4 regions of the Modestobacter italicus genome follow, and region 4 is predicted to be linked to each of the others. Evidence: riboswitches for the same ligand, from Rfam matches in the RefSeq annotation. Region 4 holds a riboswitch; each other region holds the start of a gene.
The links. Region 4 has a riboswitch for cyclic di-AMP ahead of MODMU_RS29160 (LysM peptidoglycan-binding domain-containing protein). Riboswitches for the same ligand answer to the same signal wherever they lie in the genome.

Region 1: another riboswitch for cyclic di-AMP. It lies ahead of MODMU_RS30100 (transglycosylase family protein); the one in region 4 lies ahead of MODMU_RS29160 (LysM peptidoglycan-binding domain-containing protein).
Region 2: another riboswitch for cyclic di-AMP. It lies ahead of MODMU_RS16820 (C40 family peptidase); the one in region 4 lies ahead of MODMU_RS29160 (LysM peptidoglycan-binding domain-containing protein).
Region 3: another riboswitch for cyclic di-AMP. It lies ahead of MODMU_RS24875 (C40 family peptidase); the one in region 4 lies ahead of MODMU_RS29160 (LysM peptidoglycan-binding domain-containing protein).

What each region holds. Positions count from the first base shown of each region.
Region 1 covers NC_017955.1:3,657,275-3,663,041, reverse strand. The annotation lists gene MODMU_RS17500 (SDR family NAD(P)-dependent oxidoreductase) at 44-778, opposite strand; gene MODMU_RS17495 (SDR family NAD(P)-dependent oxidoreductase) at 775-1,506, opposite strand; gene MODMU_RS17490 (RNA polymerase subunit sigma-70) at 1,651-2,646, shown strand; partial or broken gene MODMU_RS30100 (transglycosylase family protein) at 3,002-3,277, opposite strand; cyclic di-AMP (ydaO/yuaA leader) riboswitch at 3,281-3,442, opposite strand; gene treY (malto-oligosyltrehalose synthase) at 3,741-5,767, opposite strand, start outside.
Region 2 covers NC_017955.1:3,513,772-3,519,538, reverse strand. The annotation lists gene MODMU_RS16830 (DEDD exonuclease domain-containing protein) at 1-1,560, opposite strand, end outside; gene MODMU_RS16825 (hypothetical protein) at 1,796-2,137, shown strand; cyclic di-AMP (ydaO/yuaA leader) riboswitch at 2,268-2,452, shown strand; gene MODMU_RS16820 (C40 family peptidase) at 2,468-3,559, shown strand; gene MODMU_RS16815 (M48 family metalloprotease) at 3,642-4,940, shown strand; gene MODMU_RS16810 (glycosyltransferase family 4 protein) at 4,937-5,767, shown strand, end outside.
Region 3 covers NC_017955.1:5,228,402-5,234,168, reverse strand. The annotation lists gene MODMU_RS24890 (phytoene desaturase family protein) at 1-570, opposite strand, end outside; gene MODMU_RS24885 (GNAT family N-acetyltransferase) at 567-1,037, opposite strand; gene MODMU_RS24880 (hypothetical protein) at 1,034-1,522, opposite strand; cyclic di-AMP (ydaO/yuaA leader) riboswitch at 1,723-1,896, shown strand; gene MODMU_RS24875 (C40 family peptidase) at 1,913-3,058, shown strand; gene MODMU_RS24870 (DUF3817 domain-containing protein) at 3,190-3,534, shown strand; gene MODMU_RS24865 (serine hydrolase domain-containing protein) at 3,544-4,866, shown strand; gene MODMU_RS24860 (hypothetical protein) at 4,909-5,403, opposite strand; gene MODMU_RS24855 (aldo/keto reductase) at 5,443-5,767, opposite strand, start outside.
Region 4 covers NC_017955.1:3,857,517-3,863,283, reverse strand. The annotation lists gene MODMU_RS18400 (dienelactone hydrolase family protein) at 25-804, shown strand; gene MODMU_RS18395 (universal stress protein) at 881-1,462, shown strand; gene MODMU_RS18390 (alpha/beta hydrolase) at 1,469-2,167, opposite strand; gene MODMU_RS18385 (TetR/AcrR family transcriptional regulator) at 2,243-2,815, shown strand; cyclic di-AMP (ydaO/yuaA leader) riboswitch at 3,016-3,164, shown strand; gene MODMU_RS29160 (LysM peptidoglycan-binding domain-containing protein) at 3,174-4,220, shown strand; gene MODMU_RS18375 (hypothetical protein) at 4,494-4,709, shown strand; gene MODMU_RS18370 (aspartate racemase/maleate isomerase family protein) at 4,777-5,388, opposite strand; gene MODMU_RS27870 (VOC family protein) at 5,538-5,767, opposite strand, start outside.

The DNA.
Region 1 (5,767 bases), 200 kb from region 4:
GCTGCGGTCAACCGTCGGCCGGTGAACCCCGCGCCGCCCGTGCTCACCGGAGCGGATCGAGCCCGGCGGCCCCCAACACGTACGCCGGCGCCAGGTCGCCGGTCGCGGTGGTCAGCAGCGAGACGACGGCGGCACCGGTGCCCTCCGGCGTCAGCACGCCCCCCAGCCGGCGCAGGTACTCATCCTCGGGCAGGCCGGTGCGCGCCACGTACGCCGCGACGGCCGCGGCGCCGAGCTCGGTGGCCGGGGTCAGCCGGGGGAGCACGGCGGTGAACGCGAGACCCAGGCCCGCGCGGTCGGACTCCTCCTGCGCGTAGCCGGTGATCAGCCGCTGGGTGGCCTTCGCCCCGGCGTACCCGCCGCTCAGCGGCGAGCCGGCCAGCGCGGCCCCGCTGCTGAGGACCACCACGCGGCCGCCGCGGGGCATCGGCCGGAGGAGGGCCGCGCGCAGCCAGGTGAAGGCGATCCGGACGTCGGCGTGCCAGTTCACCGAGAACGTCTCCCACGTCTGCTCCTGCAGCGGGCGGAGCACCGGGCCGGCTCCGGCGACGAGCACGAGGACGTCCGGCTGGTGCTGGTCGAGCAGCCGGTCGGCGCCCGCGGGGTCGGCGGCGTCCGCCTGCTCGTGGTGGACGCCGGGGGTCGGCCGGGCGGGAGGGCGCCGGCTGATGCCGGTCACCGCGCTCCCGGCCCCGGCCAGCGCCGCGGCGATGCCGTGGCCGAGGCCCCGGCCGGCCCCGACGACGAGGGCGGTCGTGCCCGCCAGGTCGCCGGTCACCGCCGGGCCCCCAGCATCGCGGCGTTCGCCCGCTCGAGCTGCTTGACCGGGCCGTCCGCCCAGCCCGGGGCCAGCGACCGGGAGAACGGGTCGGGGAACACTTCCTCCTCCCCGGCGGCGACCCCGTCGAGCAGCGCCCGCGCCACCGACGCGGCCGTGGCCTTGGGGACGTCGAGGTCGCGGGTCATGTCGGTGTCCACCGGACCGGCGAGGACGGCGTGCACCGTGATCCCGCGCAGCGCGAGGAGCGTCCGCTGCGACTGGGTGAGGGAGAAGGCGGCCGCCTTGGAGATCGAGTAGGCGGGGAGGACCGGCACGGACGCCAGCGCCGCCACGGACAGGACGTTGACGACCCGCCCGCGGGACCGGGTGAGCTGCGGCAGGAACGCCTCGGTGACCGCGAGCGGCCCGAGGAGGTTGACCGCCAGGTGTCGGGCGAGGAGCTCCTCGTCCCCGAGCTCGCCGGGCAGCGACACCCCGGCGTTGTTGACCAGCACGTCGAGGGTGTCCAGCGCCCGGGCCGCCGCCCGGACCTCGGCGTGGTCGGTCACGTCGAGGCGCAGGGCCGAGACGCGGGGGTCGGGGTGGACCAGCCGGCCCCGGGTGCCGGCGTGGACGCGGCGCGCGCCCCGCCGCAGCAGCTCCTCGACCAGGGCGGCTCCGATGCCCCGGCCGGCGCCGGTGACCAGGACGGTGCGGTCGCGGACGGGGTCCTCGTGCGTCGACATGGTGTCGTCTCCGTTCTGCGCGGACCGGGTGCCCGCGCTACCAGGACTGACACCGGGCGCAGCGGGATCTGGGCTCGCCGGCACCGACCAGTTCCGGCGTCCCGCGGGGTCGGTACGGGCAGGACGAGAGCGAGGGGGTGCGCGGTGCCGGTCGACCTGTTCGAGCAGGCCCGGGCGGGCGACCACGAGGCGTTCGCCGCGGTCGTGGCGCCGTACCTGCGCGAGCTGCAGGTGCACTGCTACCGGATGCTCGGCTCCCGGCAGGACGCCGAGGACGCGCTCCAGGAGGCGTTGCTGTCGGCGTGGACGGGCCTGGGCTCGTTCGAGGGGAGGTCCTCGGTGCGCACCTGGCTGTACCGCGTGGTCACGAACCGGTGCCTGAACCAGCTGCGCTCGGCGGCGCGGCGCCCGGTCGCCGCGGAGCAGCTGCCGGTGGCGCCGCCCGAGCCCTCCCGGTGGGGGGAGGTGCCGTGGCTGCAGCCCTACCCGGACGTGCTGCTGGACGGTCTGGCGGACGCGGCGCCGGGGCCCGAGGCGCGCTACGAGTCCCGGGAGACGGTGACGCTGGCGTTCGTGACCGCCGTCCAGCTGCTCCCGCCGAACCAGCGCGCCGTCCTGCTGCTCCGCGACGTGCTGGGCTACCGCGCGGCGGAGACCGCGGAGCTGCTCGGTCTCACCACGGACGCCGTCACGAGCGCGCTGAAGCGGGCCCGGGCCACGATGGCGACCGCCTCCTCGGCGGGGCGGCCGGCGCCGCCGGCCGGGGGACCCGTGGAGCGCGCCCTGGTCGACCGCTTCGTCACGGCCTTCACCGGGGAGGACGTCGACGCGCTGGTGGCGCTGATGACCGACGACGTGTGGGTGCGCATGCCGCCGTTGCCGTTCGAGTACCGAGGGACCGAGGCGGTGCACCGGTTCTTCTCCGCGATCGACGGTCACCGCCGCGCCATCGCGCGGATGGTGCCGGTGCGGGCGAACGGGCAGCCGGCGCTGGGGGAGTACGTGCGGGACCCGGTGACCGGCGTGCTGCACGTCGTGGGCGTCCTCGTGCTGGCGCTCGACGGGGACCGGATCGGGGAGCTCGTGCACTTCGAGTCGGCGCTCGCCGCCTCGCTGGGGCTGCCGCGCACGCTCGGCTGAGCGGCGCCGCCCCGGGCAGCCGGAGGGGGTGTCCCCCCGGCTGCCCGGTGGTGCTCAGACGGCCAGCACCTGTCCGACGGAGATGCGGTTCGGGTCGCTCACGGTCGACGCGTTCAGCGCGGCGAGCGCCTGCCAGGTCGTGCCGTGGGCGGCCGCGATCTCCGCCAGGGTGTCGCCGGCCTGGACGGTGTACGAACCGCCCGCGGCCGGAGCCGGCGCGGGGGCCGGAGCCGGCGCCGGGGCGGGGCCCGGGGGCGCCCCCCGACGGGGTGGTGCCCGCGGCGAGGTACTTGCCGCAGGTCGGCCACGCGCCGACGCCCTGACCGACGAGGACCTTCTCGGCGATCTCGATCTGCTGCGCCGGCGTGGCCAGGTCGGCCCGCGCCGCGAACGCCGTGCCGCCGTAGCCCGCCCAGGTGCTCTGGGAGAACTGCAGGCCGCCGTAGTAGCCGTTGCCGGTGTTGATGCTCCAGTTGCCGCCGGACTCGCACTCGGCGACACCGGTCCAGTCGTGCGTCGCCGCCGCGGAGGCCGGGGTGGCGAGCAGGCCGATGCCGACGGCGGCAGCGCCGAGGGCGACGGCCCCGCCCGCGACGGTGCGGCGGACGCGGACGTGCAGGGACTCGAACATGGGTGATCCTCCCGATCACCGCCTACGAGGTGAGCTGTCGGGTTCGGGCGAATCGGTGCCCGGCCGGTCAGCGCCCTGAGGGCACGGCACGGCTTCACCCCGAGACGCGCAGGCGCGTCGGAAGTGGGTCCCCCGCCCCCGTCCTGGGTGGGTCGGTGTCAGGCTGCCGGCGGACGGGGTTCGGCGGTCCGGCGCCTCGTGCCCGGCCAGTGCGGCCCGGGACGTCGAGAACGGTAAGCGAGACCTGCGGGTCTCGCTTCCCGAGTCAGCCGCGCTCCGACACCCGGACCACGACGACCCCCGACAGGCCGGGCCGGGGACAGCTGCGGGTCCCCGGCCCCTGACACTCTGTTGATGTGGGATCCCCCACAGCCACCACCGCGCGCTCCGTGACGTGCTGGAGCGGCCCCCTTCCAGGGGCCCACCCTGAACCTGCGAAGGGTGGGGAGGAAGGGGGCCCTTCTCAGCCGCGGACGAGCAGGGCGACCGGGAGCTGGGCGAGCACCTCGCTCAGCGCGACCCCGTTGGCGGCGGAGACCACCCGCGCGCCGGTGAGCAGGTCCCGCCAGGCGCCGGTCGGCAGCTGCAGCGCGGTGTCGCCCCACCCGGTGGCCGCGAGGTGCACCGGCAGCCGGGTCGCCACCGCGACGACCCCGCCGCGGTCGAAGGCGACGACGGAGTCCGCGGCCGCCCCGGTGGCCTCGAGCGGGGTGTACCCGTCGAAGGCCTCCGGGTGGTCCCGCCGGTGCCGCAGCACCCGGGAGACCACCAGCAGCTTGGCCGCGCCGGTCTCGTCGACCGGCGGCACCCAGCCCTCGTCCAGCCGGGCGAGCAGGCTGCGGCGCAGGTCGTAGTCGACCGGACGGCGGTTGTCCGGGTCGACCAGCGAGAAGTCCCACAGCTCGGTGCCCTGGTAGACGTCCGGGACGCCGGGCATCGTCAGCTGCAGCAGCTTCTGCGACAGCGAGTTGGCGTACCCCGACGGCGCGATGCGCGCGACGAACGCCTCGATCGCGGCGTGCGTCGTCGGGTCGTCGAAGGCGGCGTCGACCAGCGCGTGCAGCTGGTCCTCGAACTCCTGCACCGGGTTGGTCCAGGTGGTCGAGGTGCCGGCCTCACGGGCGGCCTTCTCGACGTAGGCGTGCGCCCGCTCGCGGGTCAGCGGCCACGCACCGACCAGGTTCTGCCACACCAGGTGCGCCAGCGACCGGTCGGCCAGCGGGTGCCGGGCCAGCAGCTCGCGGACCAGCTCCGCCCACTCGGTCGGCTGCTCGGCCAGCACGGCGAGCCGCGCCCGCACGTCCTCGCTGCGCTTGGTGTCGTGGGTGGACAGCGTCGTCATCGACGCCGGCTTCACCGCGGCCCGGTGCTGCTGCGCCGCGTGGAACCCCGCGACCGTCGTCCCGAACCGGGCCGGGTCGCCGCCGACCTCGTTCAGCGCGACGAACCGCGCCCACCGGTAGTAGGCGCTGTCCTCCACGCCCTTGGCCATGACCGGCCCGGAGGTCTGCTCGAACCGGGTGGCCAGCTCCGTGCCGGCGGTGCCCAGCAGCGGGTGCAGGGCGTCGACGGCCGCGGTCAGGTCGGGGCGGCGCTGCTTGACCGCGGCGACCGTCTCGTCCAGGTGCTCCCGGCCGTCGGGCAGGTAGCTCCGGTAGACCGGGAAGCTGGCCAGCAGCTCCGCGAGCCCCTCGGTGACCTGCTCGGCGGGCACTGCCGCACTCCCCGCCCCCCCGAGGTCGCCGACGATGCGCTGCAGCCGGGCCACCTCCGAGCCGAGCATGCCGTCGGTGACCTCACGCTTGCAGTCGTGCACCAGCTTCGCGTAGTCGACCGGCGCGCCGGCGAGCTCGGTGTCCAGCGCGGTGAACGCCGCCTCGCCGGCGGGGTCGACCAGGACGCCGTCCACCTCGGTGAGCGCGTCGTACCCCGTCGTCCCGGCCGTCCGCCAGCCCTCCGGCAGCTCCTCGCCGGGCTCGAGGATCTTCTCGACGACGGTCCACCGGCCGCCGGTGGCCTCGGCCAGGCGGTCCAGGTAGCCCTTGGGGTCGGCCAGCCCGTCGGGGTGGTCGATCCGCAGCGCGTCGACCGAGCCGTTCTCGACCAGCTCGACGACCAGCGCGTGGGTGGCCCGGAAGACCTCCGGGTCCTCCACCCGCAGCCCGGCGAGGGTGTTGATCGCGAAGAACCGGCGGTAGTTCAGCTGGTCGTCGGCGCGCCGCCAGTCGACCAGCTCGTAGTGCTGCCGGTCGTGCACCTCCTGCGGCGTGCCCTCCCCGGTGCCGGGGGCGATCGGGAAGCGGTTGTCGTAGTAGTGCAGCTCGGGGCCGTCGGGGGAGTCGACGACCTCCAGCTTCGAGACGTCGTCCGCGCTGCCCAGCACCGGGATGCGGATCCGGCCGCCGCCGAAGTCCCAGTCGACGTCGAAGGCGTCGGCGTGGGCGCTCTCCCGCCCGTGCTGCAGCAGGTCCCACCACCAGCCGGACTCGG
Region 2 (5,767 bases), 340 kb from region 4:
CTCGGCGACCCCGGCGGCGACCAGCCGGCCCCGGCGCACCACGGACAGCTGCCAGCCGCCGGCACCGTCGGGCCGGGCGATCACGAACTCGGGGACGGTCGCCAGCGACTCCAGCCGCTGCCGCCGGCGCACCGCCCGCACCAGGACGGCGACCCGGTCGCGGAGCACCGCGGCGTCCTCGTACCGGCCCTCGGCGGCCAGCCGCTCGACCCGGTCCAGCAGGGGCGCGACCAGGTCGCGGGGGTCGGAGTCGACGGCCGCGGCGAAGACCGCGGCGATCGAGGCGTAGTCCTCCCGGCTCTGCGCCCCGGTGCACGGTGCCCCGCAGCGGCCCATCCCCGCCAGCGCGCAGGCGGTGCCCAGCACGGTCAGCGACAGCCGCGAGGTGCACTGCCGCAGCGGCAGGGACTCGTGGACGGCGGCGACCGCGGCGTCGGCGGCCCGCCGGTCGGGGAACGGGCCGAGGAACACCCCGGCCCCGGGCCGGACCCGGCGGACGACCGACAGCCGGGGGAAGACCTCGTCGGTCAGCCGGACCCACAGCGCGCGCTCCGGGAACCGCGACCGGCGGTTGTAGCGGGGCTTGTGCTCGGCGATGAGCCGCAGCTCGCGGACGGCGGCCTCCAGGTCGTGCGCGCAGGGCAGCGCCTCGATCCGCTCGGCCAGCGCGATCATCTCGGTCATCCGGCTGCGCTGCTCCCCGGCGGAGAAGTAGCTGCGGACCCGGGTGCGCAGGTCGTTGGAGGTGCCGACGTAGAGCGGTTGGTCGCGCGGCCCGCGGAAGAGGTAGACGCCAGGTCCGGAGGGCACGTGCTCGGCCAGGTGCCGCTTGCGCCGCCGCTGCGGGTCGACCTGGCGGGTGAGCCCGGTCAGCTCCTCCAGCGAGCTGACGCCCAGCGGGCCGAGCCGCTCGAAGAGGCCGTGCAGCACGTCGACGGTGGCCCGGGCGTCGTCCAGGGCGCGGTGGCAGGGCTGGGTCTCGGCGGAGAAGAACGGGGCCAGGGTGCCGAGCTTGCAGTTGGGCACCTCGTCGCGGGTGAGCAGCCGGCGGGCCAGCACGGCGGTGTCGACCGAGGCGAACGGAGGCCACGGCGTGCCCGTCTCCTCGCACGCGGCGCGCAGGAAGCCGAGGTCGAAGGGGGCGTTGTGGGCGACCAGCACGGTGCCCCGGGCGAACTCAAGGAAGGCCGGCAGGACCGAGTCGATGCGGGGGGCGGCGGCCACCATCATCGAGGTGATGCCGGTCAGCACGCTGATGTAGGGCGGGATCTCCCGGCCCGGGTCGACCAGGGTCTGGAACTCGCCGAGCACCTGCCCGCCGCGGACCTTCACCGCGCCGATCTCGGTGATGGCGCTGTCCTTGGGTGAACCGCCGGTGGTCTCCAGGTCGACCACGACGAAGGTGACCTCGGCCAGCGGTGTCCCGATGTCGTCGATCGTCGCCTGCAGGTAGCGCGGCCGTTCCGGAGGGGCCGTGGGGAGCGCCACCTGCCGCCAGGCCGGCGGGACCCCCTCGCCGGCGACCGACGGGAACGGCGGTGGAACGGGGTGGGACGACACGCAGCGGACGCTAGGTCGGGGGTCCGACAGTCCCGGGGAGGCCACGCCGGACCGCGGCCGCCCCGGCGTGGCGGGCGTCGCCGCCCGGGACGCCGCCGCAGGTCGGTCGGCCGGAACTGTCGGGGGGTGCTCCTAACGTCCGCGGTGTCGGACGTGGACACAGAGAAGGAGAGCCGCCGTGCTCATCGACTGCGACACCTGCACCGTCCGGGGCGAGGGCTGCGACGACTGCGTCGTGACGGTCCTGCTGGGGGCACCACCCGGCTGGCGGGGGAGCGACCCCACCGTCGTGCCGCTGACCCGCCGGCCCGCCCTGGGCCCCGACCCCGCCGAGCGCCGCCCGGCCACCACGGACGTGGCGCACCGTGCCGCCGGCGCCACTACCGGTGACGCGCCCGGTCGTGCGACGGCCGGACGTGACGTCGGTCGCATTGACACCGCGGCCCCGGACCCGTGGAGCGTCGTCGACCTCGACGAGGTGGAGCGCCGAGCGGTCCAGGCTTTGGCAGACTTCGGCCTGGTTCCGCCGTTGCGTCATCAGGATGCGTCGTCGCCGGGCGACCGGCACGTGAGCTGACAAATCCCACGCGTGCGATTTGTCAGCTCTGGCCCCCACTCCGGGGTTTGACAGGGCTTCATCTCGATCCGGTCACGGCCTTAGGTTCGTCGTGTCGGAGAGGGACGTAGTCGCCACTGAGGGTGACCCCGCTCGGACACCGCCGAACCACCGGACCGCTCTGCGGCGAGGTGGACCGGGGACCCACCGCAGTCCTGGGGTGAGTTCTCACGTGCGCCGGGAACGGGGCACACGCGCCGACGACGGCGCGCCGAGACAGGGCGTTCCTTCGCCCGAACCCGTCAGCTGACTCGGTAGGCGGTCGAGTGGAAGAAACGGAGTCCGCCGCCCGTGGCGCGTCCTCAGTCCGGTGCCCTGTCCGCCCTGCGCCCGTCCGGGTCCGCTGCCGCTCCGGCCCGCACCGGTCGTGCCCGGGGCCTCGGACGGGTCAGTACCGGGCTGCTGCTGGCGCTCGCCGTGGGCGGGACGCTGACCGCGCTGCCGGGCAGCGCGTCGGCCGCGCCGGCGGTCACCCACGCCGCCACGGCGGACGAGGCCACCGCGCTCCTCGCCGACGCCAACCGTGACCTCGAGGCCGTCACCGAGCAGATCAACGAGGCGCAGGACACCCTGCGCGAGCAGCAGGCCGCCGCCGACGCCGCAGCGCAGGCGGTCACCGACGCCCGGGCCCAGCTGGCCGCGCTGGACGCCCAGATGCGCCAGGTCGCCCGCAGCGCCTTCACCGGCGAGAACCTGTCCCGCTTCAACGCGCTGATGACCAGCGGCTCGGCGGAGGAGTTCCTCTCCCAGGTCACCACGCTGGACGCGATCGCCGGCCACACCGACGACGTGCTCGCCCAGGTCGGCGCCGCCGCCCAGGCCGCGCAGCAGGCCAAGGCCGACGCCGACGCGGCCACCGCCGCGGCGGAGCAGACCCTCGAGGACGTCACCGCCAAGAAGGCCGACCTGACCTCCGCGGCCGCCGACTACCAGGCGCAGTACGACGCGCTCAGCGTGGTGCAGCAGCGGGCGGTCGTCGCCGAGTCCGCCGGCCCGGTGCTGGAGCCGCCGGCCGAGGTGGTCGCCTCCAGCGACGCGGCCCAGGTCGCCGTCGACACCGCGATGGCCCAGCTGGGTGACCCCTACGTCTGGGCCGCGTCCGGCCCCGACGCCTTCGACTGCTCCGGCCTGACCCAGTACGCCTACGCGGCGGCCGGGGTCACCCTGCCGCACTCCAGCGCCCGCCAGTCGACGATGGGCACCGCGGTGTCCCGGGCCGACCTCCAGCCCGGTGACCTGGCCTTCTTCTACAGCCCGGTTAGCCACGTGGGCATGTACATCGGCAACGGCCAGATGGTGCACGCCTCCACCTCCGGCCAGCCGGTGATCGTCTCCACCGTGGACATGAAGGGCTACGTGGGCGCCCGCCGTCTCGTCGGCTGAGCCGGGCGGTCTTCCCGAGCGGCTCAGGCAGCCTGCCTAAGCTCGCCGTCGTGCCCGCGCAGACCCCCTCGGACCGGCCCGCGTGAGCACCGCGCAGGTGTCAGCCCCCGCCGCCCCCGGCACGCGCCGGGCGGCGCTCGCGGTGGCCGTCCTGCTCGGCCTGGCGCTCGCGGTGGTCATCGCCGTGGTCACCCCGTGGGACCTGCTGCCCACCCCCGCGGGTGGCCGCACGCCCGTCGACCCGTCGGCGGCGTTCACCCCGGCCCAGATCGCCCGCGCCGAGGACTTCGCCGGCGCGCTGCGCCCCGCGTCGCTGGCCTCCCTGCTGCTGGGCCTGGCTGTCTCCGCCGTCTTCGGCCTGACCCGCGCCGGGGCGGCCACCGCCCGCGCGGTCGCCCGGCCGCTGGGTGGCGGCTGGGTGTGGCAGGTGCTGCTGGGCACCGTCGCCATCCTGGCCGTGGGCCGGCTGGTCACCCTGCCGCTGGCCGCCTATGCGGAGGTGGTCCGGCACCGCTACGGACTGTCCACCCGCGGGTGGGGGCTGTGGGCCCGGGACGTCGCCACCTCCACCGGCATCGACGCCGGCCTGACCGCGCTGGGCCTGCTGGCGCTGGTCGCGCTGGCCCGCCGTGCGCCCCGGACCTGGTGGGCCTGGGCCGGCGGGGCCGCCGCCGCGCTGGTCGTGGTCGGCTCGTTCCTCTACCCGCTGCTCATCGAGCCGGCGTTCAACCGCTTCGACCCGATGCCGGCCTCGCCGCTGCGCACCGAGCTGCTCGCCCTCGCCGACCGCAGCGGCACCCCGGTGCAGGACGTGCTGGTCGCCGATGCGAGCCGGCGGACCACGGCGCTCAACGCCTACGTCTCCGGGTTCGGCTCCACCCGGCGGATCGTCGTCTACGACACGGTCCTCGACCAGCTCTCCGACGCCGAGATCGAGTCGATCGCCGCCCACGAGCTGGGCCACGTGGCCACCGACGACGTCCTCACCGGCACGCTGATCGGCGCGCTGGGTGCCGGCGCGGGCGTCGCGCTGCTGGGCTGGCTGCTCGGCGCCCCGCCGCTGCTGCGGCGAGCAGGCGCCACCGGACCGGGCGACGGGCAGGTGGTGGGTCTCCTCCTCCTGCTGCTGGCGGTGGGCACCCTGGTGTCCACGCCGGTGCAGAACCTGGTGTCCCGGCACATCGAGGCGCGGGCCGACCTGCACGCCCTCGACCTCACCGACGACCCGGCGTCCTTCGTCGCGGTGCAGGAGGCGCTCGGCGTGGCCAACCTGAACGACCCCGACCCGCCCGCGGTCTGGCAGTGGGTGTTCGGCTCGCACCCCACCGCGGCCCAGCGGGTCGCCTTCGCCGGCGACTGGGTGAAGGACCACGGCGGGTGAGCCGCACGCTGGTCGTCACCAACGACTTCCCGCCCCGGCAGGGGGGCATCCAGACCTTCGTCGCGGCGCTGCTGGCGACCCGGCCGGCCGGGTCGCTGGTGGTGCTCGCCTCGGACCACCCGGGCGCCCGCGAGCACGACGCCGCGCTGCCCTACGAGGTGGTCCGCGCCCCCACCGGGATGCTGCTGCCGACCCGCGCGACCGCCCGCACCGCCGCCCGGCTGGCCCGCGAGCACGGCTGCCGGACCGCCTTCTTCGGCGCCGCGGCGCCGCTCGGGGCACTCGCGCCCGGCCTGCGCCGGGCCGGCGTGGCACGGCTCGTGGGCGCCACCCACGGGCACGAGACCGGCTGGGTCGCCCTCCCCGGCGCGCGGCAGGCGATGCAGCGCATCGCCGGGGGGCTCGACGTGCTGACCTACATCAGCCGGTACACGCACAGCCGGCTCGCGCCGGCCCTCGCCGGCCGGACCGAGCTGGTGCAGCTGTCCCCGGGCGTGGACGTCGACCGGTTCAGCCCCGCCGCCGACGGCGGCCCGGTGCGCGAGCGCTACGGCCTCGGGGACGCGCCGGTCGTCGTCTGCGTCTCCCGGCTGGTGCCGCGCAAGGGGCAGGACACCCTGGTCCGCGGCTGGTCGCAGGTCCTCGCCCGGCACCCGCGGGCCCGGCTGCTGCTGGTCGGCGGCGGCCCGTCGGAGGCCGCCCTGCGGAAGGAGGTCCGGGCCCGGGGGCTCGGGCACTCCGTCGTCCTCACCGGGGGAGTGGCGCCCGAGCGGCTGCCCGAGCACTACGCGGCCGGGGACGTGTTCGCCATGCCCTGCCGCACCCGC
Region 3 (5,767 bases), 1.4 Mb from region 4:
CACCCCGCGGACGTCGTCGTCGGCGAGGTGGTCGGCGACGACGTCGGCCAGCGGGCGCTCGCGCAGGTCGTGCCAGATGCCGGGGTCGCGCAACCGGCCGGCGAGCTCCGCCGGGGAGGGCAGCGGTCGGGTCAGCGTGGGCGCGAGGTCCTCGGCCAGGGTGCTCAGCCGGCCGTAGAAACGCTGCCAGCCGGTCAGCTCGTCGTCGGAGCCGGTCAGCGCGCGGAAGGACGCGGCGGTCCCCGGCCCCTCGTCCCGCTCGACGAGCAGCCCGCGGTGCGCGCCCTCCCGGCGGAGAGGCGTGTAGGAGGCGACCGGCCGGTCCAGCAGAGTCAGCGGCAGCGCCAGGTCGGTGACGATCCGGTCCGGCAGCAGGCTGACCAGGTAGGAGTACGCCGACAGCCGGACGTCGACGCCGGGGAAGACCTGCTGGCTGATCGCCGCGCCACCGAGCACCTCGCGCCGCTCCAGGACCAGCACCGACCAGCCGGCCCGGGCCAGGTAGGCGGCGGCGGTCAGGCCGTTGTGCCCGCCGCCGACGACCACCGCGTCGTACCGGGCGGCGGTCACGCGAGCACCCGGGCGAAGTAGAGCGAGTCGTCGGTGTCGTCGGTGACGTAGTGCCCGAAGGCCTCGACCGGCCGGTAGCCCGCCGCGGTGTAGAGGCCGACGGCCGCGGGCTGCCGGGTGCCGGTCTCCAGGCGCAGCGTCGTCCAGCCCCGGGCGGCCGCCTCGGCCTCCAGGGCGACCAGCAGCAGCCGGGAGATGCCGCGGCCGCGCGCGGCCGGGACGACGTACATCCGCTTCAGCTCCGCCGCGCCGGGTCCCAGCGGGCGCAGCGCCCCGCAGCCGACCGGCGTCCCGTCGTCGTCCCGGGCCACGAGCACGACCGCGATGTCCTCGGCCGAGGGCTTGACGCCCGGCTCGATGTCGCCGTCGTAGAGGACGCGCATCTCGGTCTGCTGGGCGGAGGTCAGCTCCTGGACGACCGGGTCGTCCCACACGGCGGGGGTGAGGTGCGGCACGCGCCCGATCATGCCGGGGGGTCCACCTGCTGCAGCAACCCCCAGACGAACCGCGCCCGGGTGCCGTCGGGCAGGTGCACCTCCCAGCGGGGTGGCACGCCGGGGTCGGCGGCCGCCGCACCGGGGAGCGCGGCGACGTCGGCGACCACGTGCTCCCAGACCAGCAGCCCGGCCGACGCCGGCGGGACCGGTGAGCCCGCCGCGCGGACCAGCTGCTGGGCCAGCACCTCCCCGCCCGGGTCGGCCAGCACCTCCCACCGCAGGTGCGGCCACAGCGGCAGCGGCCAGCGGTGCGCGACCAGCAGCAGGTCGCCGGTGCGAACCTCGTCACGTTCCGCCGGCGGGCCGAGGACGGCGAGCTGCGCCGCCAGGCCGCGCGGGCCCCGCGGCGCGTGCCCGAGGGCCTGCCAGCGGCGGTGCGCCGCCCGGGCCTGGGCGCGGTCGGCACCCAGCCGGGGGAGCGCGTCGGCGACCAGGTCAGGTCGCGTGTCGGCCATCCGCCGCAGCAGGACGAGACAGAACTCTCGCCGTCCCAGGCCCCGCACTCGGCGAGCCTGTCACGCGCTGTGAGCGTGTCGGAGCACACGCCAGGAGTTTCTCCACAAATCTGGACGAGGCGTTTGTCATCAGTCCACTCCGCACGTACGGTCGGCGACGGTCCGAACGGGCAGCTCAGCCACCGCCGCGGTGGCGACCGCCAGGACCGCCGCCGAACCACAGCGGCTCGCAGCGACACCCGCGAGCCCGTGGACCGGGGACCCACCGCAGCACTGGGGTGAAGCACCTCGCTGCCCGCGCACGGGCACGAGGTACCGGGTGTCTTCCCGCCCGAACCCGTCAGCTAACTCGGTAGGCGGCAGGTGGAAGAAAGGACACACCCGCCGAACATGGCGAGTACGCACCGCTCTGCCCGTCGTGGCCTCACCGGCCGTCGGGTCCTCCTCACCCTGGTCGCCGCCGGCGGCGTCGTCCTCGCTCCGCTGCCGGCGTTCGCCGCCCCGGAGCAGCCGACCACCTCCCAGGAGGCCGCGGCCCTCGTCGCGGCCCGCGGTCACGACCTCGAGGTCGTCACGGAGCGGTTCAACGACGCCCGCGAGGCGCTGACCACCAAGCAGGCGGAGGCCGAGCAGGCCCGCCAGCAGGTGCAGGCCGCCGAGGCCGCTGTGGGCACCGCCCGGGACCAGGTCCGCCAGGTGGCGCGCAGCGCCTACACCGGCGACCAGTTGAGCACCCTGCAGGCGATGCTGAGCAGCACCTCCGCCGACGACATGCTCGACCGGGTCGGCACCCTCGGCACGATCGCCGACCACAACAACGAGGTGCTCGCCGCGGCGCAGGCCGCGACCGAGCAGGCCGACGCCGCCGAGGCCGCCGCCGAGAAGGCGACCGCCGACGCGCAGACGCTGGTCGACCAGGTCGCCGCCCAGCAGGCCGACCTCGACACCCAGATCGCCGAGTACAAGGCGGCCTACGACCGGCTCTCCGCGGAGGAGAAGGCCCGGGCCGAGGCCGAGGCGGCTGCCGCCGCACGGGCCGCCGCCGCCGACGCCGTTGCGCGGGCCAGCCAGGCCGCCTCCCGGGCGGAGCGGGCCCAGTCCAGCTCGGCCGGCAGCAGCTCGGCCGGTTCGTCCAGCTCCTCGAGCGCGGCGGCTGCACCGGCCGCTGCAGCCCCGGCTGCCAGCGGTGCCGCGGCGACCGCGGTCAGCACCGCGCTGGCCCAGAAGGGCAAGCCCTACGTCTGGGCGGCCGCCGGCCCGGACTCGTTCGACTGCTCCGGGCTGACCCAGTTCGCCTACGCCGCCGCCGGGATCTCGCTGCCGCACTCCAGCAGCACGCAGGCCCGGATGGGCACCGCGGTGACCCGCGCCCAGCTCCAGCCGGGTGACCTCGTCGCCTTCTACAGCCCGGTCAGCCACATCGGCATCTACATCGGCAACGGCCAGATGGTGCACGCGCCGACGTCCGGTGACGTGGTCAAGATCTCCAGCATCGACGCCATGGGCAGCATCACCGCCATGCGCCGCCTCGGGTAGCAGAGCGACCGCACACCGGTGCCCCGGCCGCCTCACGGTGGCCGGGGCACCGTCGGTCCAGGGGCGTGCGCGGGGCCACACGGGCCCGGGCGGCACGATGACCTGGCCGCCCCACCGACCGGAGGAACGCCGTGCCCGCAGCCCTGACCGACCCCCGCACCGTGTCGCGGGTGTTCCGCGCCGTCGCCGTCGCCGAGGCGGTGTCCTGGGTGCTCCTGCTCGCCGGGATGTTCGTCAAGTGGGTGCTGCGCACCTCCGAGCTCGGCGTCCAGCTGGCCGGCCCGGTGCACGGCGCGGTCTTCGTCGGCTACGTCCTGGTCAGCCTGCTGGCCTGGCGGGTGCTGCGCTGGACGCCGCGCACCGCGCTGCTCGCGCTGGTCGCCTCCGTCCCGCCGCTGTGCACGGTCGTGTTCGAGCGCTGGGCCCGGCGCACCGGCCGGCTGCCGCTCGACACGCCCGCCGCGGTCGCTGGCTAGCCTCCGCGCATGGTCGAACCGGTCCTGCCCTCCACCGCGCGCACGCTGCTGGCCCGCACCGCCCGGGTCCAGCGCGACGGCCGGGCGCCCAGCCTGGTGGCCGGCGTCGTCCGGGACGGCGGCCTGGCCTGGTCGACCGGCCGGGGTGCCGTCGCCGAGCCGCACACCGACGTCCAGTACCGGATCGGCTCGATCAGCAAGACGGTCACCGCCGTCGCGGTGATGCGGCTGCGCGACGAGGGCCGGCTGGGGCTGGACGACCCGCTCGAGCGGCACGTGCCGGGCACCCCGCTGGGTGAGCGCACCGTCGGCCAGCTGCTGTCGCACCTGGCCGGCGCCACCTCGGAGAGCCCCGGCGGCTGGTGGGAGCGGGTGCCCGGCGGGTCGCTGGAGGAGCTGCGGCTGACCGACCAGGACGTCGTGCTCGGCGCGGCCCGCCGGTTCCACTACTCCAACCTCGGCTTCGGGCTGCTCGGGGAGCTGGTGGCGCGGCACCGCGGCCGCCCGTGGGCCGACGTCGTCCGCGAGGAGGTCCTCGCACCGCTGGGCATGACCCGCACCAGCCCGCGCCCCACCGGCCGCGCGGCGCAGGGGGCGGCCGTGCACCCGTGGGCAGGGGTCGTCCTGCCCGAGCCCGAGCACGACGCGGGCGTGATGGCGGCCGCCGGTCAGCTGTGGGCGACGCTGGCGGACCTCGGCCGGTTCGCCGCCTTCCTGCTCGGCGACACCGCGGAGGTGCTGTCGCCGGCCACGCTGGAGGAGATGGCCGTGCCGGCCGGCGTCGACCCCTCCGTCCCGGGCTGGTCGGCCTACGGGCTCGGGCTGCAGGTGGTGCGGGTCGACGGCGCGGTGCTGGTCGGGCACGGCGGCTCGATGCCCGGCTTCCTCGCCGGGGTGTTCGTCGACCGGGCCGAGCAGGCCGGCGGGGTCTCGCTGGCCAACACCACCAGCGGGCTCGAGCCGCTGGTGCCCGGGCTGCTGGCCGACCTGCGCGCCGCCGAGCCGCGGGTCGTGGAGGCCTGGGCGCCGTCCCCGCCGCCGGTGGCCCTGGACCTGCTCGGCACCTGGTTCTGGGGTCCGACGCCGCACGTGCTCCGCGCGCAGGCCGGGGGGCTGCTGCACCTGGGGCCGCTGCCCGGGCGCAGCGGCCGGGCCAGCCGGTTCGCCGCCCGGGAGGACGGCACCTTCGTGGGCCTGGACGGCTACTACGCCGGGGAGACGCTGCGGATCGCGCCGGACCACCTGGAGCTGGCGACGTTCGTCTTCACCCGCACGCCCTACGACCCCGACGCCCCGGTGCCCGGCGGCGTCGACGACGGCGGCTGGCGCTGACGTGGAGTGCCACGGCGCGGAGAACGCGCCCCTGGCACTCCATCAGCGGTCGAAGGCGTCCATCGTCGTCCGCACGACCGCGGCGTAGGCCAGGTGCGGGACGACGTCGCTGACCCAGTCGGTCGTCGACCAGGTGCGCGGGTCGGTGATGCCCAGCACCGTCATCGGGCCGTTGGCGGCGACCAGCACGCCGGCGGTGGTCAGCGCCGTCCCGACCAGCGGCGGGGTGCGGAACCCGGCCGCGCGGGCCAGCCCGGCCAGCACCCCCACGCCGATCCCGGCGACCAGCCCGGTGAGCGGCCCCAACCCCTGCACCCGGTTCGACCGCGTCTCCTCGTCGCCGGGGATCTGCACGTGCGCCTTCTCGGCCAGCGCCTCGACGGTCTGCTCCGGGGTGGAGCTGGTGCCGCGCCCGCGGCCGACCATGTCCAGGTAGGTGACGGCGTTCAGTGCGCTGGTGCCCGCGGCGCCGGCGGCCGCGCCGCGCAGCACCCAGCCGAGGGTGCCGATGCCGGTCCGGGAGGTGTGCGTCGCCATGATCGCGCCCTACCCGGCGTCCCTGAGGCGTGAAACCGGTCAACCCCAGCCCATCCGGCTGCGCGCCGACCAGTACGCCGCCGGTTCCTCCGGCTGCAGCCACTCCTCCGGCCCCACGCCGGCGACCAGGTCGCGGGCCGCGGCGTTGCTCTCCAGCTGGGCGACGGTGACCGCGCCGGACAGGACGACGGAGCACCAGGGCTGGGCCAGCGCGCAGGCCAGGGCCAGGGCGTCCACCCCCACGCCGCGCTCGCGGGCCGCCCGGGCGAGCCCGCTGCCCGGGTCGGCGCCGCGGTCGGTCAGCCGGCCGTTGGCCACGCCCTCCTTGACCACGACCCGCGCCCCGGCCGCGGCGGCCTCGGCC
Region 4 (5,767 bases):
GAGCAGGCACAGGGAGGCGGGACCATGACCGATCCCCACGGTCCGCGGCTGGAGGACATCGAGCTGACCAGCGGGGCCGGCGGGACGCCGCGGCTGCGCGGCGTGCTCGGCGTCCCGGCCGGACCGGGACCCTGGCCGGGCGTGGTGCTGGTGCACGAGCTGTTCGGCATCGACGACGTCATGCGCCGGCAGGTGCAGCGGACGGCCGCCGCGGGCTACCTCTCCCTGATGCCGGACCTCTTCACCGCCGGCGGGGCGCGCCGCTGCCTGGTGCCGACGATGCGCGCCGTCGCCGCCGGGTCCGGGCGGCCGTTCGTCGACGTCGAGGCCGCCCGCACCCACCTGATGTCGCGGCCGGACTGCACCGGGCGGATCGGCGTCCTCGGGTTCTGCATGGGCGGCGGCTTCGCGCTGCTGACCGCACCGCGCTTCGACGTCTCCTCGGCCAACTACGCCCGGCTGCCCGAGGACCCGGACACCGCCCTGGCCGGCGCCTGCCCGGTCGTGGCGAGCTACGGCGCCCGCGACCCGGCGCTGCGCGGGACCGCGGCAGAGCTGGAGGGGGTGCTGACCCGGCTGGGCGTGCGGCACGACGTCAAGGAGTACCCGACGGCCGGGCACGGCTTCCTCGACGACGCCGACCCCGGGCCCCGGGTGCTGCGCCCGCTGCTGCGCCGGGTGCTCAAGTTCCAGCCCGACCCGGTGGCCGCGGCCGACGCCTGGGCGCGGATCGAGGCGTTCTTCGCCGAGCACCTCAGCGGCGACGCGACCCGGCGTCCCGAGGAGACCGCGCCGGGCACGTGAGCGCCGCGCAGCGGGCCCTGGTGGGGCCCGTCCGGCCGGAGGACCATCCCCGGTAGCCGGGAACCCAGGAGGTGGCGTGGTGCACGACGAGGAGGAGTCGCTGTACGTGGACGTGCCCGCGGCCGGACCCGAGGCCTCGCGCGGGCCCCGGGTGGTGGTGGCGGTCGACGGCTCGGCCGGCTCGAAGGCCGCGCTGCGGTTCGGGCTCGAGGACGCCGCCCGGCGCGGGGTGCCGGTGGTGGCGGTGATCGCCTACCGGCTGCCGGACTGGCAGGGGGAGTACGTCGGGCTCGGCCCGGTCGAGGGCAGGCGGTTCCAGGAGAGCCTGGGCAAGCAGTACCGGGACAAGGCCCAGGCGGTGGTCGACGAGGTCGTGCGCGAGCAGGCCGGCGCGCTGCCCGACGTGCAGGTCCGCGCGGAGGTCGGCGCGCCGGCGGACGTGCTGGTCCGCGAGTCGCACGGCGCGGACCTGCTGGTCGTGGGCAGCCGCGGGCACGGCGGCTTCCACACCATGCTGCTCGGCTCGACGAGCATCCAGTGCGCGACGCACGCCACCTGCCCGGTCACCGTCGTCCACTCGCCGGAGGCCCGCCGCCACCGGCTGCGGCTGCACCGGCAGCGCCAGGAGGCCACCCAGGTGGCCGCAGCGAGCCGCTGACGTCGGTCAGGTCGGCAGGCCCAGCAGCAGGTCGGCGACGGCCTGCGGCTGGGAGAGGAACGGGTGGTGCCCCGCGTCGAGCTCGACGACCGCGCCCGCGCGCCGGGCGAAGCCGCGCTGCGCCGCCGCCGGCGTCCCCCTGTCCTGCGCGCAGACCAGGTAGGTCGAGGGCACGTGCCGCCACGCCGCGGTCGCCACCGGCTGGCCGAGGACCGACAGGCTCTGCCGGGCCAGCCGGCTGCCGGCGTCGCCGGCCACGTCGGGGCAGTCCTGCAGGAAGGTGTCGGCGAGGAGCTCCGGACGGACGCCGAACGTCCCGGCCGGCAGGTCGACGTCGAGGAAGGGCGCCGGCTCCGCGGGCCCGAAGGAGGACAGGCTCTCGCCGACCTCGGGCAGGTAGCTGGAGACCAGCAGCAGGTGCCGCACCGCGTCGACCCCGGCCGCGGCCTCCGCGGTCACGATCCCGCCGTAGCTGTGCGCCACGACGACGGTCGGCTCGTCGCTGCCGCGCAGGACGGCAGCGACGGAGTCGACGTCCTCGCCGAGCCCTGGGCCGTCGTGACCCGGGGTCGAGCCGGTCTCCCCGCAGCTGGGCAGGCCGGGCGCCACGCTGGCGACCCCGCGCTGCGCCAGGAGCTCGGCGGTGCGGTGCCACCACCACGCGCCGTCGCGGACACACGCTCCGTGCACGAACACCACTCGCATCGGGACCTCCTCGGGACGGGCGACCGGTCCTCCCGAACGCTAGACGTACCGCGCGTTACGCGAAAAGATCCCGTAGTGGGACGCAACCGCCAGCCGGAGATCGCCGAGCGTCTGCTGGACGCGTGCACCGACCACGCGCTGGCCAGCGGCCTGCCCGACCGGCTCGAGTCGTTCGCCGTCGCCTCCGGCACCTCGACCCGGATGCTGCTGTACCACTTCGGCACCAAGGAGGCGCTGCTCCGCGAGGTGCTGCGGCGGGCGCGGGCCCGTCAGCGCGAGTACTTCGAGGAGCTGCTCCGGGTGCGGCAGGGCGAGGACTACCTGGCGACGCTGGGCCGCGCCTGGGCCGGCATGACCGGGCCGCAGGGGCGGGGGTACCTCGACCTGTTCGGGCGGTTGCGCGAGGACGCGGAGGAGCGGCTGTGGCCCGGGTTCCGGCGGGAGGCGACGACGGACTGGCTCGCGCCGCTCGAGGACGGGCTCCGCACGCTCGGGCGTCCGGAGCTCGCGACGCTCGTCCTCGCCGTCGTCCGCGGGCTGATCATGGACCTCGACGCCACCGGTGACACCGACCGCGTCGACCGGGCGTTCGCCCACCTGCTGGCGTCCCTGCGCGGGTCGGCGGCGGTGCCCGGAGGCGTTGCATGATCACCCGACACGCCGTCCGGACGCGCCGAGGAGGCTCGGCTCACAGGTTCCCGGGTCTGCGGGCGGACCAGCGGAAACGCCGTTGAAAGTTCAAATGTGACGCGCATCACGACGACAATCGACAAGTCGACTCATAACTTCTTGTCGCGCTCACCCAACACGTGAGCGTGGCGCCGGACCGCCGAGCTCTGCCCACCGGCTGCCTCATCAGAACCCAGGGCAGGGGTGGGGGACCCACGAACTCGGCGCACATGCCTCCGGCAGTGCGCCTCGGGGTGAAGCCGCGGACCGCGGCCGGGCACCGATCGCCCGAACCCGACAGCTGACCCCGCAGGCGGTGATCGGAGATCAGATCACCATGGCCAAGCACCGCGCACCCCGCTATGTCCGCACCAAGCACGCGCTCGCCGGCGTTCCCGTCGCCGCAGGGGCGACCGTCGTCGGACTCAGCGTCCTGAGCACCCCGGCGGCCTCGGCCGCCACCACCCACGACTGGACCGGCGTCGCCCAGTGCGAGTCCGGCGGCGACTGGGACATCAACACCGGCAACGGCTACTACGGCGGCCTGCAGTTCAGCCAGTCGACGTGGGCCGGGTACGGGGGCACCAGCCTCGCGCCCCGCGCCGACCTGGCCACCCCGGCCGAGCAGGTCCAGATCGCCGAGAAGGTCCTCGCCGGCCAGGGCATCGGCGCCTGGCCGACCTGCGGCAAGCGGCTGACCGACGGCACGACGGCCGCGGCCGCCACCGCGGCGCCGGCTCCCGCTGCCGCGCCCGTCCAGGCGGCTGCGCCGGTCGCGGCACCGGCCGCGGCGGGCAGCTACACCGTCGTCCGTGGCGACACCCTGGCGAAGATCGCCGCCGCCCACGGTGAGCCGTGGCGGGCGCTGTACGAGCGCAACGTCGGCGTCATCGGCGGCAACCCGAACGTGCTCGTCCCGGGTCAGGTGCTGGCGACCTCCGGATCCGCGCCGGCCGCCGCCGCGCCGGCTACCGCGGCGCCGGCTGCCGTGACGACGTACACGATCGCGTCCAGCACCACGCAGGCGAAGATCACCAACAGTGCCGGCCCTGTCAAGCCGCAGGCGCAGGCCGGCGCCGATGCGGTCGTCAGCAACGTGCCCGGCGCCGATGGCATCACCCTCGGCGGCACCCGTGCCAGCGCGGTGGACCCGGCTGGCCACCCGTCGGGGCTGGCGGTGGACTACATCGTGGCCAGCGACGCCGCCCTCGGCGATGCGATCGTCGCCTACAACCTCGCCAACTGGGACGAGCTGGGTCTGGAGTACATCATCTGGGAGCAGAAGATCCTCACCTCGCCGACCGGCTCCTGGAAGCAGATGGAGGACCGGGGCGGTAAGACGGCGAACCACATGGACAACGTGCACGTGAACTACCAGGGCTGAGCCTCTCAGCTCCGGCACCGACAGCGACCCCCACCCGTCCGCGGGTGGGGGTCGCTGTCGGTCGGAGCCCGGTCGCCGCCCGTGACCGTGCGTAACCGCCGGTGCGCGGGGCGATGCGGGGGTCTGTCACCCGATCGGCGCGACGTGACGCTCCGTGGTGGGAAAGCGGCCACACGAGCGGGTGGAACACCTGATCGGGGGGCGTCGAGCTGCCTACCGTCCGTCCCGCGACCGTCGCCGACGTGGGCGAGCGGCCAGGACGAAGGAGAAGCGTTGCGCGCATCGATCCGCCGTACGAGCGCCCGACTCAGCGCCGCCGCCCGGGCGCGGGCCGACGACCTCGAGCGCGGCGACGTCTCGGGCTGGGCTGCGCTCGGCGGCCTGGCCACCGTGAGCACCGTGGCGATGGTCGCGAAGTACCAGGAGCTCCTGGTCAACGCCATGGCCAGGGCGGTGGACGTCACCTTCGGCGGCCCGCCCGGCGTCTGACGCCCTGCCCGGAGCGGGCCGCTCAGGGAGGTGGCCGCCGGATCGTGTGGCGGCCCAGGTCACCGTCCTACGTCGTCGAGGTGCTCGTCCGGAGCAGCCGGCCGTAGCCGGTGACGTCCCACCCCGCGCTCGTCGCCGTCAGGACTGCCCACAGCAGCGCCTGGTTGGCCTCGATGACGAGCCGACCCGTGCGCAGCTCCAGTTCTCCCACCGCTCCCGCGGCGCGGAACCCGTTGCCAGCGAGGTAGATGGCCTCGCCCTGGATCTCGACGTGGTGCTCGACCCAGTCGATGACGTGCTGAGGTCTCACGCGGGCCGGGTCATCGGGAAGACCCACCGCTCTGGTCACCACGGCGTCGAAGCCCTGGCTGCGGAAGTACGCGTCGCCGAGCGCGTCGAACTCGTCGTCGAACCAGGGCGGGTGCACCAGCTGCACCCGCCCGATCCCGTGCGTCCGCAGCGCCGCCACGGCTGCCGCGCAGCTGGCAACGGCGGGGACCCCGAAGCGTCGCGAGAGGCGTGCGACAGCGGCGGCCTCGTCCCGGTGACCGAGGACGTAGCCGGAGGTCGTCGACGCGTGGACGACCGCGTCGAGCGTCCTGCCCCTCAGGGTGGCAGCGGCGCGGTCGATCGCGGCGACCTCGGTCGAGGCGCGCAACTCGGCGTGAGCGGCTGGCACGTCCCTCGACGGCGCCGGCGACGCCGCCGGTGGCGGGTTCGTCCGGGACACCACCGCGACGACACGACCGGCTGTCATGGCGGGCAGCTCGATCTCGGGTCCCGCTGCCGCGTGCGGCGTCACGACACCAACGGTGAGCCGGTCCGCGATCACGACGGCCGGAGTTGCTCGACCAGACCCATGTCGTCGCGACAGGCCCAGTGCTCGACGAGCATCCCGTCGACGACCCGCCAGATGTGGATGAACGTCCACACAGCCGGTCGACCGGAGACCGGCACGTCGGCGAGCAGCGGCATGGTGGACGCCCGGTGGGTGCCGTGCAGCGTCACGTGCTGGACGACGAGGTCACCCTCGCCGATGAGGTGGTGCTGCTCGAGTC